2 regions of the Paenibacillus sp. FSL H8-0315 genome follow, and region 1 is predicted to be linked to the other one. Evidence: riboswitches for the same ligand, from Rfam matches in the RefSeq annotation. Region 1 holds a riboswitch; the other holds the start of a gene.
The links. Region 1 has a riboswitch for cyclic di-AMP ahead of MHB56_RS25155 (KamA family radical SAM protein). Riboswitches for the same ligand answer to the same signal wherever they lie in the genome.

Region 1 (7,704 bases):
TTGGACAATCTAGAATCATAAATTTTCCGTATTCCTGATCTCTGGATTGATGGTATTTGAGATAGGCTTTTCCGTTATCAATGGCGAGAATTTCTATTTTTCCTGAGGTGTGGCTCATGGATAAGCGTACTCTTTTGCCAAGTCCTGAGGTTCTGGCTTTGGCTTCTTCTACAATTTGATAGACTTGCTCGAGCGGTAATACGAAATCTCGGTTTCCGGCTACGGGCCGGTTCACAAAGAAGTAGTAGGGTGTAACGCCAGCCCATGAAAGCCGGTCCAGTAGTTCCCCTAAAATAACGGGATCATCGTTGATGCCTTTGAGGATGGGGGTCTGATTTACGACAATTGCCCCTGCGTTGTGGAGAGCTTTAAATGCTTTTTTGGCTTCAGGTGTGATTTCACGAGGATGATTGATGTGCGCCATAACATAGATTCGTTTGTCTTCGGTAGAGTAAGTACGAATCAGCTCCAGCAGCTCTTCGTCTTCAGAGATCCGCATCGGATTAAATACGGGAATTTTGGAACCCAGTCTAATGATCTTAACATGCTCAATGCTTCTTAGATTTTCAATAATGGATCTTAGCTTCGGTGTGGAGAGAATTAAACTGTCCCCGCCCGTAAGAAGTACGTTGTTAATCTCCGGATTATTTGCGATATACTCCAAACCCGGAGAGACATCAGCCATCGCCTCTTTCACGTCATTTCGGAACAGACGCTTACGGAAACAGTAGCGGCAATAAGCCCCGCAGACCTCGGATACAATCAGTAGTGCAGTGGTTCTATACTTGTGCTGACAACCAGGTACCACATAATTCGTGTCCTCATCGGAGGCGTCCCAGCGCCCATACTCCAGCAGTTCACCTTCGTTAGGAATAACCAGCTTACGGATGGGATCATTTGGATCATCCCAGTTAATTAAAGACAGATAGTAGTCATTTACACGAAAAACAAACTTGTCCGTAATTTCTTTCAGATTCTCTTTTTCCAGCTCAGACAACATAGCTATTTTGTTAATATCCGTGAAGTACTTTACCTTTTGCACGTACATCTCTCCTTTGTCTCGTAGTGTGAGAAATGAGGGAGCCTTAGTGTCAAAGGCCAATCTACTGCCAGCAGGGTCCAAAAAAAGCACAAAAAGAGACCCTTAGCAAGGGTCTCTGGTTATGTAAATAACATGAAAAGCAGACCCATCCACTGCTGACGAGGTTAGCTGACGGACTCGGGTAAGATGGTACCCTACATTCTAATGCTCAATGATTCGCCCCAATTAACTGGTTCCCCCGCTTTTCAACTGTAAAAGTTGGAAATTAAGCGTAGATAAAGTATACCCTATGAAGTTTTGAAAAGTCAAAAGACAATCCTAGATTCACCTTTAATTGCTAGCGCTACTTCCGCCGAGTAGTTTAGGCAACAGCGTTAGCAGCTTCTCCCGGGTTAACGCATCACTAGAGTTCCATTTGCTTCCGTCGAGCAGATAAACATGTCCCTGACGTACTGCCGGGAGATTGTTCCAAAGTGAACTGTCTAGTAATCGTTCCATCGCAGCTCGCGAGTCTTTGCGTTCCGGAATGAGCATGAAGATATGATCTCCGGCGTAGGCAGGCAGTCGTGTTGGATCAACTTCGGCGAACCCTAACTCTTCGTCCAATATGGCCTGGATCTCTTCGGTCGGTTGTAAACCACAAGGGGCATAAAGCGCAGTGGAGAATCCGGACATTCCCATAGCATACAGATGATCCCCATGATCATAGACCAAAGCAGAGGCGGTTTCTCCAACTTGGAGGGTTGTCGTGTAAAGCTGCTGCCACATGGCAGCGTTTTTGATTGTGAATGACTCCAGCCATGCTTCGGCTTCGCGCTGTTTACCTAGCCAACTGCCTAATGTCCGCATTCGGTTGTCGAGAGATGCAAATGAATCAAAGGTGAGTGTCGGAGCGATACCAGAAACTGCTCTGTAGGCTCTTTCATCACTATTTGCCAAAATGATCAAATCTGGGTTTAGGGAAGCGGTCAACTGCGGGTCCAGTGGAAACCCGACGTTGGCGAGCTTCTTAAGCCGATGTTTATAGACGCTGTTCCGGGCGAACGCTTCATCTCCACCGATAGGCTTTACACCTAACGCGAGAAGGTCGCCAAGTGTCTCGCCATGATAGACAATACGTTTCGCTCGTTCAGGAATTTCCACCTCATGACCCGTCCAATCCTTGACGGTAAGCTTACGACCTTGCTGATGTGCATATTGTCCGGGTGTAACTCCGGTTTTTTGCCGAAAGCGGCGGCTGAAATAGTATTCATCCGAGAAGCCGACCAGTCTGGCGATTTCCCGCAGTGGTTCAGTCGATTCCTGCAGGAATCGTTTGGAATGATTAATGCGCAGATCCGTCAGGTATTCAAGCGGCTTTTTACCCGTAAGCTGCTGAAAGATCGGTGTATATTGCCAGATTGATATTCCCGCCAGTTCAGCTAACTGCTTCACGGTGATACTCTCTGTATAATGCTCCTGAATGAATGTTATGGTCTTTTCTACGGATTCCGTAGGACTTGGCAGGTGTTTGGAAGGGTAATTATGCTCAAAAAGTAGCAGCAGCAATTCTTGGAATTTTAATTGTCGCTTGAATTGTTGTACATCATCGGTGTTATTCCTGTTCATGAGCAGGTCTTCGACTAGTCGGATTACCTTGGTGAACGGGTGCACAATTAACTCCCGTCTGCCGGAAAGCAGCTCTCCAGAATATCGTTTAGGATGCTCGGTTGTATAAATTGCTGTAAAGGTGATGAGGTAATAATACAACGTCAGCTCCTGGTTGTTCGTACTATAGGAGATTCCAGGAGATAGTAGATAACATTTATCCGTACTTAGTATCACGCTTTGATCATCGAGGTTCAATTGTCCGTTCCCTCCAGTAAATATGAGAAGGGTATAGTCCTGGGTTGTACGCGTCATAGAGCTTGAATCGGCAGCTTGAATCATCAGTTCGGCCTCGTTTAGTTGAAATAGCAGAGAGTGGAGTGGGGGGCAGGACGATGATGTATGCAGCATGGGTTCAGCCTCCGTTCATTTGGTGAGAATGATTATCAATGAATTCATTGTATATAAAAAAAAGAAGCATATCAACAGCTGTTGACATGCTTCTTGCAGTTTTTTATCAGCCTTGTGTTAAACTCTTCATCACAGAAGGTTATTTCATATTCAATAGCTGTGGAATTTCGCCAAGCAGCCATTCTCTTGTTGTCGCATCACTTGAAGTCTTCATGATGTCTTGTGTATAGACATATCCGTTCTTGACGGCAGGAAGGCTCTTCCAGATAGGGCTCTTTAATAGATTCTCTGTGGATTGTTTTGCTTCTTCTGCCACTGGAGTCAAGAGGAATATCCGGTCTCCGGCATATTCTTTCAGGACTTCCATGGATACTTCCTGGAACCCTTTACCTTCATCAAGGATCGTCTGAATAGCTGGAGTTGCCTTGAAGCCATTCTCCCCATAGAGTACCTGTGAAAGTCCGGTTGCTGCCATTATAAACAGTCTGTCTCCTGGATAATAAGTGAAGACCGCAGCCGTTTCGCCCTCTTTCATGCCTGCGGATTTCAATTGCTTCCACATGTTCTCTTCAGCGGTTTTATACTGCGCAAGCCATGCTTCTGCTTCAGTCGTTTTCCCAACAATTCCACCAATGTCCAGCATACGTTCCTGGAGTGGGGCAAAGGTATCAAATATTATAGTGGGTGCAATTTTGGAGAGCTGTTCGAAATCAGCTTCATCTGTGCCCGCATAGATGATCAGGTCAGGCTGAAGCTCCAATGTTTTTTCCAGATTGATAGGGAAGCCTACATCCTCCACACCTTGTAATTGATCTTCAAAAACCTGGCCTTCACCCATAGAAAGAGGATAACCTACCGCCTGCACACCAAGTGCGAGCAAATCGCCATAAGTTTCTCCAGAATAGATAATTCGCTGTGGATTCACCGGAATCTCTACAGTATGCCCTATGTAATCTGTATAGGAGCGGGTAGTCGCTGCTGCTTCATCTGTACTGCTATCTGAGGGTTCTGCTAAAGGTACCGCGGTTGCAGCGGAAGAGTTCCCGGTTGCGTTCACCGTACTATTGGCAGAGGATTGTTCCTTTGAGTTTCCGCACGCCAGTAGCAATGTACTCAGCAAAAATAGTACACATACCACAGCGAAGGACTGTCGTACCTTGTTCATATCTTATTGCCTCCCTATTATATGTAACGACCACCAATAATGATAATCATTCTCGATTAAAATATATCATAAATTAAAGCCTCTTTTTACTCAATGGACAAAAAATAACCCCGTAATTTGATTTGTACAATCAAGTAAAAAGGTTGTGTTTAAAATTATTTTGAATTATTTTTAGCTGCTTGGAAAAATACTCTAAATAACAGCAATCGAGAGAAAGAGAGGGAGCTTGTCTTCATAATAAACTTGGCAAAGGAATCCCTTGAAGCACATAGGATTGTGGTGTTTTTTTGAATCTGATTACTGTTATGTATTAAGAAGTTCAGGTGATGAAAAAATCCAGGTTTGTCCACATTGATTGTAATCGTTATCATTACGTGGCATGTTATCTACCGTGCTTGACGTCAGTAGAAGGGCTTTGTTATGGTTTTTATAGTCAAACGCAAGCCGAAATAGCTTTTTGTAGAATATGCAGAAGGTTTTGCGTAAGATATTCTAACCAAACATAATACGAGGGAGATGGTTGATTGTGATCAAAGGAATTATTTTTGATTTTGACGGAACGATTATCGACACGGAGACTGCTTGGTACACCGCATTTAACGAGGCTTATGCAGAATATGGAGTGGATCTGACGCTTGAACAATATTCCACCTGCATCGGCACGAGCTTGAACAGTTTTAATCCTTATGAATATTTAATGACTGATCTTAAGCTAGCGATTGACAAAGAAGAGTTCAGTAAGGCTGTTAAACAGAGACACAGCAAACTTATGGAGCTTGAAACAATACGACCAGGCATTCAGCATTATCTTGATTCCGCCAAAGCAGCTGGACTGCGCGTAGGGCTGGCCTCAAGTTCTTCACTGGAATGGGTGGAAAAATATCTGAATCAATTGGGTATTCGCGAGTATTTCGAATGTGTTCGGACTGCCGACCATGTGGCAAAAGTGAAACCAGATCCCGAGCTATATAACCAAACGTTAGCTTGTCTTGGAATCACAGCTGATGAGGCGGTTGCTATCGAGGATTCACCGAATGGATCTAAGGCAGCGGCAGCAGCTGGCATCCGTTGCATTGTGACGCCTAACGAAATTACTAATTTTCTTGAATTCGATAAGCAGCACCATAAAATTGATAATCTAAGTCTTCTTGAATTTGATCATGTAGTTACTCAACGTTGCTTCGTATAGAGAAACCGAGAAACTAAGTTCAAATTAAAGGGGGATACCAAATTGAGAGCCGTACATTTTGGAGCAGGTAATATTGGCAGAGGTTTTATTGGGCCTATGTTGTCGGACTCCGGTTACAATGTTTGTTTCGTCGGAAGAAATAAGAGTAAAATTGCCCAATTGCAAAAACGTGGGCAATATCCTGTCACCCTAGCTAACAAGAACCGGGACAGCTTTATTGTTGATAATGTTACTGCAATCAATCTGAATGATACTGAGGACGTTACTAGAGCTATAGCAGAAGCTGAAATTGTGACAACTGCCGTCGGAATATCCGCTTTAAAAGATATTGCTGAGACCATTGCGCAGGGCATCGAACGAAGGCTTGAAAATAGCAGAAATCTCAACCCTCTTCATATCATTGCCTGTGAGAATGGGATTGGAAGCAGTCAGAAGTTGAAAAAATCAGTTTATCGGCATATGAAGCAATCCTTCAAGGAACTTGCCGACCGCAATGTCGCTTTTCCCAATGCGATGGTGGACCGGATTGTACCTATGCAGAAAAATACAGATTCACTTGAAATCCTCGTTGAACCCTTCAGTGAGTGGGTTATTCCCCGCAGTGGAATGATTGGTAATTACAATGAAATTAAAGGCGTCCATTATGTGGATTCGCTGGCGCCATACCTCGAACGGAAGCTATATACTGTGAATACAGGTCATTGCAGTGCAGCCTATTTTGGATACCTGGAAGGTTATACTAGCATTCAAGAAGCGATGTCTGATCCCGAAATCAGAGTTCGTGTTCACGGGGTGCTTAAGGAAACAGGGGCCTTATTGGTGCATTTATATGGCTTCAAGCCCATAGAACATGACCGGTATATAGAAAAGATGATGGAACGATTCACTAACCCCAACTTTAACGATAAAATTACACGTGTCGCCCGCTCCCCGCTTCGCAAGCTTTCACCTAATGATCGACTCGTAAAACCGGCAATGCTTGCTCATGAACTTGGTTTTGAGACCTCACATTTAGTCTCAGCTATTGCCTCTGCACTTTATTTTGATCATGAAAAAGATCCAGAAGCCTTACAGCTTCAAGCGGACATCCGAAACCACGGGCTAAGTGAAGTCATTGCTGCACAACTAAAAATCCCCAGGGAGCATCCGCTTCATGGTCGTATTATTTTGGAGTCCAACAAATTACGCGCGAGATATCCTCATAGGACTAGAATGAAGACAATAAACGTCAGGGTACCCTACTTTTAATATAAATCGATGGTTATAAAACTATAAAAGAGTGTTCTCTGCTGGATGGGCAAGAACACTCTTTTTATAGGTTACGAAGGTCTGTAAGTCTCTAATCCAATTCAATCCGCAGAACAACCGGAGTCTCACTGCGAACCGAGGTCGTTTTTATAACCAAGGCTTCATCGGTTCTTTCCCATGCAGGTTGTTCCTCAAAACCTAAGATTTTGATCTGTTTAATCATCCCATGGAAGTGCGCAGCGTTTTCTTTAAGGGATTTGATTTGCACTATACCGTTGTTTGGATAGACAAGAACAGTAGCGTAAAGATAACTGCCTTTTACCGTAAAGCGGATATCTTCATTAGTGAAAATTTTCGTGATCCCATCTGTAAACTGACCTTCAACGATCTCTGTAGGGCCTTCCCCGAAGGTGCGCCAGTAGGTCGTATCATAGATTGCTTCACCATTCACCTTTAGCCATTCTCCGATGCCAAGCAGAATCTCCTGATCCTGAGCTGGAATGCTGCCGTCCGCTTTAGGGCCTATATTCAGCAGCAAGTTGCCGTTTTTGCTTACGATATCTACTAAATCTCTGATAATTTCTACGGCAGATTTATAATCATTTTCCGGTGTATAACACCATGAATTTTTAGCTACTGCTGTATCCGTTTGCCAGAAATAAGGTTTAAGCTCGGAGAAATGACCTCTCTCAATATCTGGGATCGCTGAGCCAAACATGAAGGCATCATGCTTATAATTGATTGCAACCGGAGTTCCCCATTCCTCTCCCTTATTGTAATAGTAAGCGGCGAACTTTTTGAGATAGGGTTTGAAGGCAGCTGTATGAATCCACCAGTCAAAGTAAAAGATTTTCGGCTGATAATTGTCTACCAGCTCGCAGCAGCGAATCAACCAATCCTCCAGAAATTCTTGATTAGGTGGGGAGCCGAATAAATCGTGATGATCGGGTTCGGGCATAGATGGCCAATAGAAATCTCCACATACAAGCGGTTCATGGATATCGGAATCAAATTCCTTGCCATGAGACAGGAAGAACCAGTGCTCAGCTCTATGGGAAGATA
Region 2 (7,704 bases), 3.5 Mb from region 1:
CTGAGGAATGGATTCGCCTTACCTTTGGCACTGATAAAGGTCTAGTGGTTGCTATTCGCGGGATGTTAATGGACTCATGGAGGATTTACGAATCTTACACAGCTCCATTAGGTGTGGGCTGGATGGTTAATCCGGATCATCATTATGGGCCGAATGTGGATGGATATGAATACGCCAAGTGGGGAACGTACCATTATGCGGATCATAAGGGCATTGGTGTGGATCGTTCAGTCAAATCGGGAACGGGGTATAGCGGACAGTATATGGGTCTTAATGCATCAAATTATGAGAATCTAGCGTCTTGTCCAGAAGAGCTGCTGCTGTTCTTCCATCATGTTCCATACACGCATGTTCTGCAATCGGGGCAAACGGTTATACAACATATCTACGATACTCATTTCGAAGGGGCAGAGCAGGCTGCACAGCTTCTAGCAACATGGGAATCACTTGAAGGCAGCATGGATAGTGGATTGTATGTGCAAGTGAAGCAACGTCTTGAAGAGCAAGCAGAGCATGCGCAGGAATGGAGAGATCGGATCAATACGTATTTTTACCGTAAGAGCGGAATTGAGGATCTTAAAGGCAGAAAGATTTATTAGATTTCGATTCGAGGGATGATGATAGTGAGCCTCACGATTAGAGCGATTTTGAAAGATTTAATGGGAACTGTGGAACAGGTAGAAGGGACTGTGGATATTCTGAACCCAGGGGAACCGGAAACTGAAGTCACAGGGATTATTACGGCCTTCTCTGCCACACAAAATATTGTGGAGCAAGCAATAGCGTTAGGAGCCAATTTGCTGATCACGCATGAAGGTGTATTTTATAGCCATCATGCAGCGAGCGAGTGGTTAGAAGCTGATCCGGTTTATCATGCGAAAAAAAGTCTGATCGAACATTCCCCAATAGCTATTTTTCGTTATCATGATTATTGGCATCGGCAAGAGCCGGATGGGATTATGATGGGCTTGCTGCGAGAGCTGGATTGGTCAGACTATGTGGAAGAGCAGCAAGCGGCTGCTACGATTCTCACTATTCCTGCTATGACTGTAATGGAAGCTGCTCAGTATATTAAAAGTAAGCTAGGCATCTCTTATGTACGCGCTGCTGGTGACCTGTCTCTGTCCTGCAAACGCGTAGGGATATTAGTAGGTTACAGAGGAGGCGGGATGATGGCTATTCCGCTTTTTAATGATCACAATCTTGATTTAATTATCGCTGGAGAGGGACCAGAGTGGGAGACTCCGGAATATGTGCGGGATGCAGGGCACCAAGGCAGATCTAAAGCGCTCATCATGTTAGGTCATGCGGAGAGTGAAGCGCCGGGGATGAAATATTTAGCTGAAATCTTAGCAGACAAATATCCCATGCTTCCTACCCGGTTCATTGCTGAACAACCCATCTATCAGATGGTTTAATCTGGGGAAATTAAGAGTACGGAATAAATAAACATATTATGGAGAAAATGAAGGGAAACAGGTCACTGAGAAAGGAGTGTTTCAATGGAAATTCCTTTGGAGGCTGATGAAGTATTAAGTCGGATCAAAAAGCTGCAAAGCGACGGAAGCTCGATCAGTAAAAAACAAGTGAAGCAAAGCGACCCAGAGCTTATGAGAAGTGCGCTGTTCTTTTTTCCAAGCTGGGAGCATGCATTGAAAAACGCCGATCTTTTGTAGCCATAGTATTGTAAAAGGAAGCTAAGTGGACAGGGGGAGATCTCTGATTCTGCTTAGCTTTTTTCTTTTTTATGAAATCATTCGTGCTGTTCATGTGAAATAATATTAACAAGCTTGCCAAACGGATCGGGGACATAGAAACGACGAACACCCCAAGGTACAGAAACTGGCCCAATATTGGTATTGAAGATTGTCGTTTCTTATTAAATAGGAAAGTACTGGTGAATCACCCCCTTTTTCGCTTGCTTCAGAGCTGTTTTTCTAAAGAAAACGAGTAAACAAGAGCAAAAGAAAGAGAAAATGAAGAGTATGCTTAATATGAAATGAAAAGCATTGCTTTCAACATTATTTTGACCAGAGCCCTCCTTTACAAGAAAACCTTACAAGAGTATGATTCATCTCAGAACTGAGAATTATCTTAAATTTACAATTACATAAGCAATCCGCTTAATTTCCGTTTCTGGAAAGCGGGGGAACCAACAACTGGCAGCCGATGTGAGAGTCGGCACTGGTTATGGGGTGAATCCTGTTCCGGGTGCATAATATGCATCCCTGCAGGTAGGGCAACTCTCACTGCCCGAATCCGACAGCTAACCTCGTAAGCGTATGGAGAGAGGATGAATGGCGTGTTTAGTGATGAATAGCCACAGAGAATCCCTCTGTGGTTTTTTGCTGCGTTTTTAAGCAGATATAGTCGTAGAATTTATTATGAAAGAGGTGTTACCTTTGCCTATCGCTAAACTGAACGGAACTTCGCTCTATTATGAAATCAATGGAACTGGCACTCCGGTTGTGTTTATCCATGGACATGGATTAACACACAGTATGTTCAAACCACAGCTGGAGTATTTTTCCGATAAATATAAAGTGATTTTGTGCGATTTACGGGGGAATGGCAAGTCTGGTAAACTGCTGGAGGCCCCACATGAGATTATTGAGACGCAATGTCTGGATCTGATTATGCTGTTGAATGACCTAGGTATCCGTGAAGCAGTTTTTGTAGGAATCGCCTATGGTGGCTTAGTCGTTCAGCATATTGCCAAACAATATCCTGAGCGTGTAAAAGCCATTGTGGTTGCGGATAGCTTTTGTAGGACTCACGGATCAACAATAGTAGGGAAAATACAAACTATGGCAGCATATTGCAGTTTACTAATGTATTATCTCCCAAGCGAGCTGGTGTTGCCTTCGATTCGGATGATGTACCGAGAGCGCTGGAGTCTGGCCTACAATGAGATTAGAAGAGGGCTGCTGGACAAACGTCCCCGGGAGCTATATCGGCAAAGGCTGGCTACGAGCCATGTTGATTACACCAGATGCTTAAAGGCTTTTAAACGTCCTGCTTTATGTATTGTAGGGGACTTTAATGAATTTGGAGTGAATTGTATGAAGGAAATGGTGTCTCAGCTGCCACATGCGCAGTTGGCGATTATTCCGAACGCATTAGATCCAAGTAATCTGTGCCAACCGGAGCAATTCAATGCGATTCTTCAACGTTTCTTAGAGAAGCAGCAGGGTACTCAGCAGATTAGCTGATCTATTGGGAGACCTTCACAAGCGAAGCGTTTAAGTGAGAAAAAAGACGTCCCATAGCCAGGGAGCACGAGCTGGCTATGGGACGTCCTTTTGGGTTGAACTTTAGGGGAATTCTCCCTAAAGTGAAGGAGATTATGGCTCCTAGAACATGGATTAGGGAAAACTTCCCTAATAATAGGATGTTTTTAGGGAGGATTTCCCTAATATAATGGACATCCAACTAAAGGCTGGCTTATCAGTAGTAAAATCTACGAATGAGCCAGCCTTTGGTTATTTTACTAACCGATGGATGTTGAACATTTACAAGCATATTGTACCTAGAACGCCACTTAATGTCCCACCCTACCACAGCATCAAATATAGCTCACCCGACGTGGGAAAGAACGGTAGACCTAAGTAGTGATGGTAAGTGTATAGAGGAAGGCGTAACAAGCAGCACATCTGCTACTCTTGCATTTTGTACAATGCGGTCTACTCGTGTAAGATTAAGATAATTCATACTAAAGGAGCTGAGTCATGATGTCTCAAGCTGAAACTATAAAACTGACTTCATTATCTTCAAAAGGGGGCTGCGGCTGCAAAATCGGTCCCGCTGATCTCATGCAGGTTATTCGCAGTCTGCCACCAACTGTTCCTAACCCGGATCTACTTGTAGGTCTGGACACTAGTGATGATGCAGGGGTGTACCGTTTAAGTGATGAATTAGCGTTAGTGCAAACTGTTGATTTTTTCACGCCGATCGTGGATGATCCCTATTCATTTGGTCAAATTGCAGCAGCCAATGCATTAAGTGATATTTATGCGATGGGTGGAAAGCCGCTTACGGTGCTTAATATTGTGGCCTTCCCTATTTCTGTTTTAGATAAAAGTATTCTCGGTGACATTTTGCGCGGTGCAGCGGATAAAGTACAGGAAGCAGGAGCTACTCTTGTGGGCGGACATTCCATCGACGATAAAGAGCCCAAATTCGGATTGGCCGTTACGGGCCTTGTGCATCCTGACAAAGTAAGAACGAATGCGAGCGCCAAGGTGGGAGACAAGCTGATTCTAACGAAGCCTATCGGTGTGGGGATCTTAACAACTTCCATTAAAAAGGATCAGCTATCTCCTGAAGAAACCACACGCCTTACGACAGTAATGTCTACTTTGAATAAAAAAGCGGCTGAAATCATGGAGCCTTATGATGTACATGCTTGTACAGATGTTACCGGATTTGGGCTACTGGGACATGCCTCGGAAATGGCTAAAGGGAGCGGCACGGGCCTGATCATTCGTCAAGGCGATGTACCGATGCTGCCAAGAGTAAGAGAGCTTGCGGAACAGGGATTTGTTCCAGGAGGCACTAAGAATAACTTTGCCCATCTGGAAGGCAGCATTCTTTATCCGGAAGAGATGGACCAACTAAGCCGCTATATTCTATGTGACGCTGTGACTTCTGGCGGATTGCTGATCTCTGTGGCCCCTGAACAAAGCGAAGATTTGCTAAAAGAGTTAGTAGATGCAGGGGTAGAAGCGGCATTGATCGGAGAGGTAACGGAAGAGCATCCGGGTCAGATTACGGTTATAGCTGCTGTGGAATAACTGTTGTATATCAGCTTAGAGCAAATTATGAAGGTTAGCCACCAGAGGAGAGAGCATATTGTTTCAGGACATTACACTGGAAGAACTTAGAGTGTTAAAAAACAAGAAGCAGATCACCATTATTGATGTTAGATCTCCTTCTGAATATAAAGATGCAACGCTGCCGGATAGTTTGAATATTCCCTTTTTTGATGATCAGGAACGGGCTGAAGTAGGGACGTTGTATAAACAGACAAGTGTGCAGGCCGCGAAAGAACGTGGTTTGGAGATTGCTGCGGCAAAACTGCCTTCTTTTGTCAAAGAATTTGCAGCGATTCAAGGAGACAAAGCTGTATTCTGCTGGAGGGGAGGTATGCGCAGCCGTACAACTGCGACCGTACTCTCTTTAATGGATATTCATGCTTACCGGCTGATAGGCGGCTATAAGGCTTATCGTAAATGGGTGCTCGACGAATTGGAGTCCTATGAATGTAAGGCGAAGTCTTATGTGATTCACGGAAATACAGGCACAGGTAAAACCAATCTGTTACACCGCCTGAAGACACAGGGGTATCCTGTTCTGGATTTGGAAGGGATGGCAGGTCACCGTGGTTCTATTTTTGGTGAGATTGGCCTTCGTGCGAACAATCAAAAAACGTTCGATAGTCTTCTTTTAGAGGAGTTAATTAAGATCGGGGATTCTCCTTATGTACTATTTGAAGCGGAGAGCAAAAAGATTGGTAAGGTAGTGATGCCCCCGTTTATGGCCGAGCAAAAAGAGATCGGAACACAGATCTGGATTGAGATGCCTTTACATGCCAGAGTGGAGCAAATCCTTGAGGATTATCGGCCAGAAGAATACAAGGAGCAATGTATTTCTGCATTTCGGAGTATTAAATCCCGAATTCATATCCCTATTGCGGCAGAAATCGAGCGATGCTTGCAGGCAGATTTGTTCGGCGAAGCTGTGGCGCTGCTGCTAGAATATTACTATGATCCTAGATACGATTATACGTCCACTCAGTATGAAGGCATTGAGAGAGTTACTTTTAAAGTGAATAATCTGGATGAAGCTGAGACTGCTGTGCGTTCTTTTTTAAAACATCAAGAAGTATAAGTTTCGCGTTATGGTTAAAGGGGGCTTTACTTAATATGATCTATTTAGATTACAACGCTACAACACCAGTAGATAAGGAAGTAGTAGAGGTTATGATCCCTTATCTTTACGGTCATTTTGGGAATCCTTCAAGCAGTCATTCTTTGGGGCGGGAAGCTAAACTCGGAATAGAGCAGGCAAGAACACAGGTGGCTGATTTCCTGAATTGTGCGCCGGGTGAGGTGCTTTTTACCAGTGGGGGTAGTGAGTCTAATAATACTGTCATTAAAGGAGTAGCCCAAACGTATCGCCATAAAGGTAATCACATTATCCTGTCTGCTATTGAGCATCCAGCGGTAATTAAACCTTGTCAGTACCTGGAGCAGATGGGATACAACCTGACTTATGTACCTGTTGACTCGTATGGAATGGTGCAGGTTGACGATGTGAAAAAGCAGCTCACGGACCAAACCATTCTGGTCTCCATCATGCACTCTAATAACGAAACGGGTACGATCCAGCCGATCAAGGAAATAGCTGAGGTCTGCCACGAACGGGGCATTCTTATTCATACAGATGCTTCACAATCTGCGGGAAAAGTAGACCTCGATGTAGCGGATTTAGGGGTGGATTTTCTAACGCTTGCAGGCCATAAATTATATGCGCCCAAAGGCATTGGAGCATTGTACATTCGGGACGGCATTCACATTGAGCCTTTGATACACGGTGCGGGCCATGAACAGGGGCGAAGAGCGGGGACAGAAAATACACCCTACATTATTGGCTTAGGAAAAGCCTGCGAGCTTGCTGCTGACTCTGATTCTAGAAAAAGAGTTAAGCAAGTTACGGAGTATTTCTATGGAAGACTGCAGGAGTCTTTTGGCGAAAAAATTCATTTGAATGGTCATAAACACAAGCGCTTGCCTAACACCCTTAACGTTAGTTTTCTTGGAGCAGTGGGTCATGAAATTATCGATTCCCTGGAAGCTGTGGCTGCTTCAACTGGCTCGGCGTGCCATTCCGGTGAAACGTTGATTTCGCCTGTTTTAAAGGCTATGCATGTGTCGGAGAACATTGGACGGGGGGCGGTTCGTTTTAGTGTGGGACGATATACGACTACAGCGGAAATCGATGAGGTCATCGATAAGCTGAAGGTGTATTTGTTATAAGCTGAAATCGTATTAGTTGTGAGGTTCGTTTTTGCAAACAGTGACAAAGTGTGAATCCTAGTGAACGGACTTTGACTTCCAGTGGACGGACTTTGACTTCCAGTGGACGGACTATGACTCTCAGTGAACGGACTATGACTCTCAGTGAACGGATTATGAATCTCAGTGAACGGACTCGCTATCGGACTCAGGCGCTCTTATCTGCAACATTTTCCTCTTTTTGGGTTGTTATAGGACCCCATAGTCGCTATTTGTACAAAATAGACAAAATTGAGCATCATTTCTGCCCAATAGCGCCTCTCAGGTCCGATAATCTCTCTAAACAGTGATAAATTAACGAATAGCGGCATTTGAGTCCGAAGGATCAAGAAGTTGAACCCGCATATTACAAAAAAAAGCATCTGTCATTCCTTCAAAAGGAATCGCAGATGCTTTTTTAAAATTTGTTTTAGTGATTATACAATCGTAAAGCCAGCACTTGCATAACCAGTGACTGTATTTACAAGGGTGAGGCCTGTAGCGGTGGCTGAGAATACCATAAGCAAACGTGTCTGTGGAGTTACAGCAAAATTGATACCATTCGTAATTCCGCTGACAAAAGTTCCAAGATTAATAGTACCGGTGATAGGTGGAAGTGGGACTGTTGCCCCTGGAATAGCAGTAAATG

Region 2: linked by a shared signal. The riboswitch ahead of MHB56_RS09995 (alpha/beta fold hydrolase) and the one ahead of MHB56_RS25155 (KamA family radical SAM protein) in region 1 are both predicted to bind cyclic di-AMP.

The regions. Positions count from the first base shown of each region.
Region 1 covers NZ_JBBOTA010000001.1:5,813,683-5,821,386, forward strand. The annotation lists gene MHB56_RS25155 (KamA family radical SAM protein) at 1-1,048, opposite strand, end outside; cyclic di-AMP (ydaO/yuaA leader) riboswitch at 1,181-1,324, opposite strand; gene MHB56_RS25160 (AraC family transcriptional regulator) at 1,373-3,040, opposite strand; gene MHB56_RS25165 (ABC transporter substrate-binding protein) at 3,180-4,205, opposite strand; gene MHB56_RS25170 (HAD family hydrolase) at 4,732-5,394, shown strand; gene MHB56_RS25175 (mannitol-1-phosphate 5-dehydrogenase) at 5,437-6,642, shown strand; gene MHB56_RS25180 (alpha-L-fucosidase) at 6,734-7,704, opposite strand, start outside.
Region 2 covers NZ_JBBOTA010000001.1:2,319,252-2,326,955, reverse strand. The annotation lists gene MHB56_RS10015 (alpha-glucuronidase family glycosyl hydrolase) at 1-599, shown strand, start outside; gene MHB56_RS10010 (Nif3-like dinuclear metal center hexameric protein) at 624-1,418, shown strand; gene MHB56_RS10005 (hypothetical protein) at 1,503-1,676, shown strand; partial or broken gene MHB56_RS10000 (glyoxalase) at 1,754-1,864, opposite strand; cyclic di-AMP (ydaO/yuaA leader) riboswitch at 2,111-2,297, shown strand; gene MHB56_RS09995 (alpha/beta fold hydrolase) at 2,403-3,212, shown strand; gene selD (selenide, water dikinase SelD) at 3,732-4,793, shown strand; gene mnmH (tRNA 2-selenouridine(34) synthase MnmH) at 4,852-5,889, shown strand; gene MHB56_RS09980 (cysteine desulfurase family protein) at 5,925-7,037, shown strand; gene MHB56_RS09975 (exosporium glycoprotein BclB-related protein) at 7,493-7,704, opposite strand, start outside.